One region of the Pseudoalteromonas 'SMAR' genome, then DNA from elsewhere that is predicted to be linked to it. Evidence: predicted binding sites of a transcription regulator. Region 1 holds the regulator's gene; the other holds the start of a gene.

Region 1 (5,582 bases):
GGCGTTGCGGTGCCTAAAATAAGTGGGCATTGTTGCTGGTGGGCTCGAAAGGCTGCGAGATCCCTGGCGTGATAACGCAGTCCTTCTTGCTGTTTGAAGGAACCATCATGTTCTTCATCAACGACTATCATGCCCAAACGTTGAAACGGTAAAAAGACTGCAGAGCGAGTGCCAATCACTAAGGCGCTACTGCCTTTTTCGGCGCGCCGCCAGGTATGCATGCGCTCATTATCGGTTAAATTAGAGTGCCACAGATCAATGGGAATGTTCTTAAAGCGCTTCTTAAAGCGGTTAACGGTTTGCGGAGTTAGGCCGATTTCTGGCACTAAGATCAGCGCCTGCTGACCGGCTGCTAAGATTTGCTCTAAACATTGTAAATAAACCTCAGTTTTACCACTGCCGGTTACCCCCTCGATTAAAAACGTGCGATATCCCTGTTGGGCATTAATGGCACTGCAAATGGTGGCTTGCTGATCATTTAAGCGTGGCTTTTTATCCAGTTCTAGGGGTTGCTGAGACCAATTACATTCATGTTCAATATATTGTTCAATAAGCCCTTTTTGTTCTAGACCCTTAATGGTTTGCTGGGCAAAACCTAACGCTTTGAGCTCACTTAACTTGATGGCTCCCCCTTCGTGCAACTGCGACAATAAGGCTTGCTGCTTCTTGGAGCGTAACGTCGGTAACGCTTGGCCTTTTTCCGATAAGCTCAGCAGGGGAATTTGCGTTTTATCTGGATTACCACCATCACGTAGCACCGCCGGTAGTGCGGTGAATAGAGTGTCACCGATAGGATGGCAATAGTATTGTGCCACGAAGCGCAGGAATTGCAGTTGCTGGGTGTTAAAAACAGGGTGGGTGTCTAATACACTTAACACGGCTTTTAGTTTTGCTTCTGGTACATCGGTGTGATTTTTCTTTTGTAGCGCTATGGCAGTGCATTTACGGTTAGCAAAATTGACGCTGACACGCATACCGGGCTCTACTTGCAGGTGCGGCTCTAATAGGTAATCAAAAGTGCGGTGCAATGGCAACTTAATAGCAACTTCAAGAATGAGCATAACAACTCCGTGTGACTAGCGCAGTGATGCAGTATATACCGAAGCAAAATAGAAGTGAAAACTTCGCCGGTGTGATAATAAAAAAAGCCAAAATATTGCTTGTAGAATGTTCAGTTAAACACTAAAATACGCGTCCACAATTTTTGTATAACTACGTATGGTGCCAAGCTTCGGGTTTGGAGAGCGATACGGCCTAATTAGAGGTTGCTATGAAAGAAGGTATTCATCCTAAGTACGAGACGATCACTGCATCGTGTTCATGCGGTAACAAGTTCGAAACTCGTTCTACGCTATGTAAAGACATTCACCTAGACGTTTGTTCTGCTTGTCACCCGTTCTACACAGGTAAGCAGAAGATCCTAGATACAGGTGGCCGTGTTGATCGCTTTAACAAGCGTTTCGGTGCACTTAGCAGCAAGAAGTAATCTTGCCTGTCTAGTCGGAAAAAGCACCTTCGGGTGCTTTTTTTGTGCCTATCTCTTTTTGCCTGCGGTCGTTTTCACGACGAAACTTCATCCCTCTTCACGACAAAAAACCTACTTTGGCAGCAATTCTTTACTAATTAATTGAATTAGAGTTTTAGCTCTATTCTCGAGCTAAATAACGAATATTTCCTTGGCTTGATTGTGAATTTGCCGAGAGCTTATATATTTATGAATACTGCAGCTATGAAAGTAGAGTTTATAAGTTTTGCAATATGGCGGTTAAATTTTAAGAAATTAAGGTTAAAAGCCGTAAAAATAAGTTTTCTTTGCCGAAATAGAAATGTCTTAATGACTGCTGGGTTTTTCATCTTTTATGCATGGATTTGCAGCCGACATCGATGAAAATAACAGGGTCATGATGTGAAAAATTTCTTAAAAGTGCGGTCATCTTCTGAGAAAAGTCGGTGAAGTATCGCTGCCAGTGGATAGACCTGATTTTACTTGAATAATCAAGAGAACTCGGTATCGTGTGATCACGGTCGATTAACTATATGTCCTATTGACAAGGCTTCTTTGCAGCGTCGTCGTGCATATAGTTAATCGCACTGTATTGGGCCAATAGGTTGTCTTGCTCCAATGCGTAAAATGCGAACATTTACCACACTCTCACATTAAATTCGTAGGAAAATATCGCGCCATGACAGACTTTCGTCAACAAGCTTTAGATTATCACGCAGAACCCGTTCCAGGTAAAATCAGTGTTGAGCTGACTAAACCAGCAGAGACCGTCAAAGACTTAGCCTTGGCTTATAGTCCAGGGGTAGCAGAGCCAGTCCGTGAGATTGCAGCTGATCCTGCGAATGCCTATCGCTACACCGGTAAAGGCAATATGGTTGCGGTGATCAGTAATGGTACTGCGATTCTTGGTTTAGGTAATCTTGGGCCGTTGGCCTCTAAACCGGTGATGGAAGGTAAGGCTCTGTTGTTTAAGCGCTTTGCGGGTCTTGATTCCATCGATATTGAAGTAAAACATAACACCACCGAAGACTTTATCAATACGGTTGCCAATATTGCTGACACTTTTGGCGGCATTAACCTAGAAGACATTAAGGCGCCAGAGTGTTTTGAAATCGAACAAGCCTTGATTGAACGCTGTGAAGTACCTATTTTCCATGACGATCAACACGGTACTGCAATCGTTACCGCCGCTGGCATGCTCAATGCGTTAGAAGTGCAAGGCAAAGATATTCACGATGCCATTATTGTGTGCTTAGGTGCCGGTGCTGCGGCTATCGCTTGTATGGAACTGCTGATTAAGTGTGGTGCCCAGCGAGAGCATATTTATATGCTGGATAGAAAAGGCGTTATTCACACACGTCGTGATGACTTAAACGAATACAAGAAGCTGTTTGCCAATAACACCGATAAGCGCACTCTTCAGGATGTGATTGCCGAAGCCGATGTGTTTGTTGGTGTATCAGGCCCAGATTTATTATCGCCTGAAAACCTTAAACTAATGGCTGACAAGCCAGTGGTATTTGCCTGCTCCAACCCAGATCCTGAAATTAATCCGGATTTAGCCAATGCCACACGAGATGACTTAATCATGGCCACTGGACGCTCAGATTATCCTAACCAGGTAAACAACGTATTGTGCTTCCCATTTATTTTCCGTGGTGCTTTGGATGTGCGTGCTACCGCCATTAATGATGAAATGAAAATTGCCGCGGTGGAAGCAATTCGTAGTATTGCCAAAGAGCCGGTCCCTGCTGAGGTGTTGAAGGCTGCTGACGTGGACAGTTTGGAGTTTGGTTGTGACTACATTATTCCAAAACCCATGGATCCACGTTTATTACCGCGTATTGCCAGAGCTGTGGCGGAAGCGGCTGTGGAGTCAGGTGTAGCACAAATTGATATGCCTGAAGACTACATGAAGTAACGAATAGTATGTAAATAGAAATAAAAAAGCCTCTAATATAGAGGCTTTTTTATTTCTGAGCGTGATACCAATTCGCTTAAATTGGCATTACTCCTCATTGATCTCAGGTATTTCCAAGCCGCGCTCCGCCATGATCTCTCTGACTTCTAGCGGGATCCTTTCCGGATTGTCTTTGCGCAGATCTTCATCACTGGGCAGAGGTTGCCCTGTAAATGCATGTAGAAATGCTTCACAAAGCAGCTCGCTATTGGTGGCATGACGTAAGTTTTGCACCTGGCGGCGCGTTCTTTCATCAGTCAACACTTTTAGCACATTCAAAGGAATGCTCACTGTGATCTTTTTAACTTGTTCTGCTTTTTTACCGTGTTCTGCATATGGGTGAATATATTCACCATTCCATTTTGCCATAATCGTGTACTTGCCTCAGTTACATCAATGCCAATATGACTGGGTTCTGAACTGCATTATCCACAACTTAAAAGTGTTAGGTAAACTTCTGACGGTCAAGTCTTAACCTACTTCAGCCTGATGAATAAAGTAATCCGCTATAGCGAGATCGTAAGATCCCTGCCATAGTTTTCAATAACTCAGTCGTATTAGCAGCGCCTAAAGTGGCGAAATTTTATCGGTTTAAAAAAGATAGTCAAATACTAGTTACTTAGCCATTTAGAAGGATAAATGTTTTGACTTCTAGTTTTATATAAACTAACCTTTTGGACGTCTAAACATCCAAATATCTAGGTGACCCTATGAGTCAGAGTAACAAATCAACGGTGACAGTGCGTCACGGCATAGAAGCGGACCAAGCACATGGTGCGGTGGTACCGCCACTTTATCTCTCTACGACCTATTCGTTTGCCGACTTTGATACCAAACGTGACTATGACTATGGCCGTAGTGGTAATTTTAACCGTGACGTGTTGGCAGAGGCGCTCACTGAACTTGAAGGCGGCGCGCGAGGTGTTATTACCGCCACCGGAATGGCAGCAGTGCATCTGGTCACGCAACTGTTAAATCACGATGATACCTTAGTGATCCCCCATGATTGCTATGGTGGCAGCTACCGTCTATTTACCTCATTAGCTAAGCGTGGCTTGCTGAACCTAGAAGTATTGGATCTTACCCAGCCAGACAACCTCAACAAGTTAGCAGAAATAAAGCCAAAACTGGTTTGGATTGAGACACCCAGTAACCCTATTTTAAGGCTGACCGATATCGAGGCAGTGGTAGCAGCGGCACATGCTGTTGGTGCATTAGTGGCGGCGGACAACACCTTTTTATCCCCAGCACTGCAAAACCCAATTACTTTCGGTGTCGACATTGTTGTGCACTCCACCACTAAGTACATTAATGGTCACTCGGATGTGGTCGGTGGTGCGGTTATCGCTCGCACCCAAGAGCTGGGCGATGAGCTGGCATGGTGGGCCAATAATATTGGTATTACCGGTGCGCCCTTTGATAGCTATTTGACCCTTAGAGGGCTGAGAACCCTTAACGTCCGGCTGCGCCAGCATCAAGAAAACGCTCAAGCCATTGCAGAATACCTTGCGGCTTCACCCCATGTAAGCCAAGTTTATTATCCTGGTTTAGCGAGCCATCCACAGCATGAATTGGCGAAAAAGCAGCAGCTCGGCTTTGGTGGCATGGTGAGTTTTAACATTAAAGGCAATCTAGATACCGCTGCGCGTTTTTTAACTTCGTTGCAGCAATTCTCCTTGGCAGAATCATTAGGGGGCGTAGAAAGCCTAATCTGTCACCCAGCCACTATGACCCATGCCGGCATGGATCCACAAGCACGACTTGAAGCTGGCGTAGGTGATACCTTGATACGTATTTCGGTTGGCATTGAGGACGTACGCGACCTTATCGCAGACTTAGAAGCAGGGTTTACCTGTATTTATGCCAACAAGGCGACGGATGATGCCAAATCATTCAAATTGACGCCTGCACACACAGTTTTATGGTGAGGGAATGACAAAAGTTGTACATAAATTTGGTGGCTCGAGCTTAAGTTCAGCAGAGCGCTATCAAGTCGTCGCAGGCATTGTACTAGAGCATTGCCAAGCGGGAGATTGTGTGGTCGTCTCGGCTGCCGGTAAAACCACAAATACCTTGGTTACCTTATGGCAAAGTTATCAACAGCAAGACGATCGAGCA
Region 2 (5,582 bases), on a different contig from region 1:
CAGATCTCATGTCTCATTACACTTCTTCCAAGGATACCTTTAATCCTTATAGTGTAACGCTTCGCGCTACTGTGTGTCATGTAGAATTAAAAAGGCCTTTGCTAACACTTGGTTATATCTAATAACGACTGCAGACATACAGTGTTTTCTAGGGCCAAGCAGGCAAGCATAAAAAAGGGCGACATTGAGTCGCCCTGAGGGTTCCTTGGTGGCGTTATTTGAACACCGCCTCAACGTCTATAGTGCTGATATTTTCCGCTGGAATATTAAGTGGGTAGGTTGCAATTTTGGCGTCTTCGGCCAATAAGGCATCCGGTTTTTTGGTGTTATACTCCAGTGGCGACGCCTGCTCTTCAGCCAGTCGCTCTGCCATGTCTTTGCCATCACCAGTGACAAACACATAGTGAATATCATCGGTTTGTAAGTTTTCTGCAATCACTCGATTAATGTCATCCAAGCTCAGCCCTTGCAATTGTTGGGTTACATAGCTGGTAAACTCGTCGATGTCATAGAACTCGCTATCTAGGGCGTAACCCAGCTGGCGATCTTGACTGGCCACTAATTGCGGGACGTAGTTAATCAAGAAATTACGAGTTGCCTCAAAATCCGTTTGCGTCATTCCCTCGTTAATGAGCTTGTCTAACTCAAATAACGCCGTGCGGGTAGCAAAGTGGGCATCATTATTGGAACGCAGTGGCCGCAACCATACTTGGAAGATTTGCTCACTGCGGCCTAAGTTGGCATCCGGCTTGGTTTGGAACATACCACGAGGGAAATACTCAATGTAGGCATAATCACCATAGTTCATACCACGGACCTGACGAATACGCTGGAATAAGTGGCTGTTAGAGTTACGGTGCTCACCAAAATAAGAACGCACTAACCAAAGCGCAGCCCAGTCTTTACTGCTACGAATGGTATCGATAGGGAAACCAAATGAAACCGCTGTCGACTTGGCGTTTTTCTCGATGATGGTAGCATGGCGACCCTCAAGCTCTGGGGCATCAGGAATATCTAATCGCGCTTGCTGACCTTTTGGTAAACTGGCTAAATCGTTTAGCATGGTCTCTTTAAGCGTCTTGTCCATGGCGCCAGTAATGCCGACATTCAACTTTGCTTGGGTGAACTGCTCAGCATAAAATGCCTTGACGTCATCCAGAGTAATAGCCTCTAAGTCTGACAAGTCACCAAAGTTGTAGCTTTCATAAGGGTGGCCTTGATACAGCTCATGGTATAAAACTTCTTTACCTAGTTCCTCATCATTAGACGCTTTAAGTCCGGCTTTAATGTCATCAATCAGCTCTTTTTTCAAACGCTTGAAGTCATCCTCTCGAAAGCCTGGGTTGAGAAGTTGCTGACTGACAATGTCGTACCACTGCTCGGCGTTGTCTTTGTGAATGCGGCCACGTAAAGAAATCATTTCTTTATCGATTTGGTAGCCAAAGCTTCCGGCAATTGGGTAAAGCGCTTTTTGGATGGCTTTGTACGACATGGATTCACTGCCGCCATTGGCAATCATCGCTGCAGTCAGTGCCGCCAAGCCCTTTTTGCCTTGCGGATCGGCTGCTGCACCGGTGTAAAATAACAAGTTAACGTCCACTAATGGTGAATCATTGCTGTTATCTAGTACCGTAAAGTGACGCTCAGCTGGCTGTGCCATCTTAGTTACCATCGCATCTAAGTTCACTTCTTGTGCAAAGCCTGGGACCGACTCCAGCGCAGACATAGTCACTGTGGTTCTGCCACTATCAACAAAGTACTTGTTGGCGATATCGCGAATGTCTTCTGGGCTGACCTTGTCCGCAGTGGCGTATAGAGTATTGATCACCTCAGGATCGCGCTCGAAGTGGACATAACGCGCCAAGGTGGATGCAATCGCTTGAGAGGAATCTAGGCCATTAATAAAGCTATATTTTTGGTTAGATTTTAACGCTTCGAGCTTATTCTCATCGACCAACTCTGTACGGGCTTTTGCATAAGTTTGATTGATAGCATCTCGCACCGTTGCCAAGTCTTTTTCATCGTCAACCTTAACAAATACATGCAGTAGACCTGGATCTTTGGTTTCAGGGTTATAAGTAAACATCTGGCTGGCTAGTTGCTTTTCCACTACCAGTTGTTGGTATAAGTCGGAGTTTTCAGAAAAGTACAGCTGCGAGATCAGATCTAATGCCGCGCGGTCTTTTTTCTCTGGTTGCCACGCAGCCCCTTTGTATGACACTAACAGCCAATGACCTGGCAAACCTTCATACTGCTCATGTACATAACGTGCTTGCTGCTGCTTTGGCTCTACAGGTACCTCAGCTTGGTAATCGCCTTTTTGCCAACCACCCCAATGTTTTTTCACCATTTCCATGGTTTCTTTCGGGTCAACGTCACCGACAATCACTAACGAAACGTACTCCGGTTTATAAAAACGCTCAAAGAAAGTTTGGCCATACTCCATTTGATCTGGCATGGCTTCAATGTCTTCGAAAAAGCCCATAGTGGTATGCTTATAGGTGTGCTCATCAAAGGCTTCTTTACGCACTGCCGCTAGTAACTTACGGATTGGGCTGGCATTATTTTTTAAATACTCGCCTTTTACCGTCAAGGCCTCGGTACGGAACTGCTCTTCGGTATAAGAGAGATTTTGGAAAATATCCGCTTCAATTTCTAATACCTTGTCTAAGTGCTGCTTAGAAAAGTTTAAGTGGTAATTGGTATAATCGTTGGTGGTATAAGCGCGGTTATCAACACCTGAATTTTTTAAAATATCGGCATAGACATCTTGTGGAAACTTTTCCGAGCCCTTAAACATCATGTGCTCAAAAAAGTGCGCAAAGCCGGTTTTGCCCGCTTCTACCTCATTACGTGATCCCACGGATACTGGAATTTGCAGTGATACTACGTCTGGGTAGTCGGTTTTCACTACCATAACCCGCAGGCCGTTATCTAATTCCTCAAGTACATAGTCTTGGGCAAATACTTTATTACTCTGCTGCACTGCAGCAGTGGCGGTATTATTATTGGTCGCTTCGGTTGCCGTACAGCCAGCAAGTGCCAAACTCACAGCAAAACTGGTTGCCAGTAATTTAAATTTCATGAGACTTTCCTAATCATCGTTATTCTAAAATGAGCATGGTTCGCTTACGCTCAATGTAACTTGGTAATTATGCCTGAATTCATTGTCATAACACGTTTATTCGGACAAGCTGCAGCATAAAACTGTAAACAAATATATACCACCTGAGATTAACATGAAGCAAATTCATACTCCTTGAAATTCTTTCATTAAAAAAATCTATCTAGACGTCTAAATGGCTGCTATATTATTTCTCATAGACTAAAACCGCTTTAGTGGAATGAGGATTATGGCTTTAACGCTTCAAGAGAAAATCATCGACCCGAACCAAGGGGTATATTTAATTGGTACTACGCCACCGAAAATCGGCACTGAGCCTGAGCAGCTAAAAGCGATCGCCAACAAACTGCTTGCCCGTTTACATGAAATAGAATATGACGGTGTGATCATCTACGACATTCAAGATGAGAGCAGTCGCACTCAAGTGCCACGACCTTTCCCGTTTAAGCATACGGTTGATCCCTGTGAGTACAGCCAGCTCATTCGCGAGCTTTCTCGACTTGATGTGATCACCTACAAAAGCGTGGCTCAGCGCGATGAACAAGCCTTTTCTAGCTGGTTAAGTGATACCAAGCAACAGTTTGGTTTGAATAATCTAGTACTGGTTGGTAGCCCGTCATCAACTGGCGACATCAAGTTGCCTTTGGCTGATGCCTATGAAGTATTAAAACAACACCAAGAAGACTACTTTTTAGGTGGCGTTACCATCGCTGAGCGTCATGCTAGCAAAGGCAATGAACATCAGCGCCTAATTCAGAAGACCACTCAGGGCTGCGAGTTCTTTGTCTCGCAAGCGGTGTACAATGCCCAGGCGACCATTGACTTAATCACCAGTTACGCACGAAGTTGCAAACAGCAAGGTCAAACACCTAAGCGCATCATTTTAACCTTTACCCCGTGTGGCGGTGAAAAAACGCTGCAATTTATGGAGTGGCTCGGCATTTCAGTACCAGAAGGCACCAAATGGCGGATCCTCGATGCCGACAACTCATTAAGCGAGTCAATTCGTGTCTGCAAAGAAAACCTCGATCAGATTTTAAAAAGCTGCGCCCATCTGGACATTTCACTGGGGCTCAATATTGAAAGTTTAACCAACCGCAAAGAAGAGATAGACGCCTCGATAAACCTTTATCGCTTACTAAAGGCAACGATGGAGTTGAGCTTGGCGGAAAAGCAAATTGCCTAACAGCCTTACCACTAAATAAAAATGCCAGCATTAAATGCTGGCATTTTTATTTAGCTTGCCCAACTTAAGTAGGCGATTAAGCCAGCACCTAAAATAAGGCGGTAAATCACAAATGGCATCATGCCCATGCGCTCGATGATTTTTAAGAAAAAGAAAATACAGGCGTAGGCTGAAACAAATGACAATACCACGCCACTGAGTAATGCGTTCCAATCCACCACTTCATCTCCTACTGCCAGCTCTAGGGTATAATACAGACCCATCATGGAGATCACCGGGATTGACATTAAAAATGAAAACCGCGCAGCGCTTTTTTTATCGAGCCCAAGTAGTAGTCCCGCAGTAATCGTAATCCCCGAGCGTGAGGTACCAGGAATAACCGCCGTAATTTGCGCCAAACCAAGTATCAGAGCACTTTTCCAAGTTAAGGCAAATTCATCGTTAATCTGTTTGGCCTTAACATCGGCATACCAAAGCAACAAGCCAAAAACGATGGTGGAAGTTGCGATTACCCACGCACTGCGTAGATAGAGTTCCACAATGTCTTTTAACAACGGCGCTAACAACACAAAGGGGATGGTAGCCACCACAATGCACCAGGTTAAGCGGCTCTCTTTGCTGCTTTTTCCCGAAGCTCCAAAGGATTGAAACCAACCGGCCAGCAAACTGACAATGTCTTTACGAAAATACAATACCACCGCCAACAGAGTACCAACGTGAACCGCAACATCAAAAGCCAGCCCTTGATCTTGCCAACCTAATACTTGCGAAGGCAGTAATAAGTGGGCAGAACTCGAAATAGGTAAAAACTCAGTGAGACCTTGAATAACAGCAAGGACAACAATCTCAATAACACTCATTACTTGGCAAACTCCACTTTCCATAGTTTTTGTGTTGGGTTGTGGTACTCCTGCCACAGCTGCGCTACCGACTTGTCTTCAGTAGGATGAAGGAAGTCTCCGGCAAGCTCTGCCAATGGCTGAAGTACAAAGGCATTTTTGGTAATTTCATCACGCGGCAGTTGCGCTGGGGAGTCACAAACGACCTGATCGTAAAAAAGCAGGTCTAAATCTAACGTACGCGGACTAAACTTCTTCTCATTACAGCGGCGGCCATGGTCATACTCAATGGTTTTCAATAGCCGACAGACTTGCTGTAATGGCATGCTGGTGGTGGCTGCAAACACTGAGTTGTAAAAGTTATTACCGGCAAACCCCACCGCCTCGCTCTCATAAACACTTGAATGTTGATATTGAGGAAAGTGCTTAATCA

Evidence for each region. The regulator MetJ, encoded in region 1, represses methionine synthesis genes. The targets are predictions, from matches to a motif close to TAGACGTCTAGACGTCTA.
Region 2: the regulator MetJ is predicted to act here: its motif matches at 3,289-3,306, upstream of ACNKW2_RS13260 (methylenetetrahydrofolate reductase).

Annotation. Positions count from the first base shown of each region.
Region 1 covers NZ_JBLWMW010000048.1:2,251-7,832, reverse strand. The annotation lists gene priA (primosomal protein N') at 1-1,061, opposite strand, end outside; gene rpmE (50S ribosomal protein L31) at 1,271-1,486, shown strand; gene ACNKW2_RS16515 (malic enzyme-like NAD(P)-binding protein) at 2,184-3,425, shown strand; gene metJ (met regulon transcriptional regulator MetJ) at 3,513-3,833, opposite strand; gene metB (cystathionine gamma-synthase) at 4,175-5,392, shown strand; gene metL (bifunctional aspartate kinase/homoserine dehydrogenase II) at 5,397-5,582, shown strand, end outside.
Region 2 covers NZ_JBLWMW010000031.1:444-6,025, forward strand. The annotation lists partial or broken gene ACNKW2_RS13250 (serine acetyltransferase domain-containing protein) at 1-17, opposite strand, end outside; gene ACNKW2_RS13255 (M16 family metallopeptidase) at 215-3,085, opposite strand; gene ACNKW2_RS13260 (methylenetetrahydrofolate reductase) at 3,354-4,310, shown strand; gene ACNKW2_RS13265 (undecaprenyl-diphosphate phosphatase) at 4,361-5,170, opposite strand; gene folK (2-amino-4-hydroxy-6-hydroxymethyldihydropteridine diphosphokinase) at 5,170-5,582, opposite strand, start outside.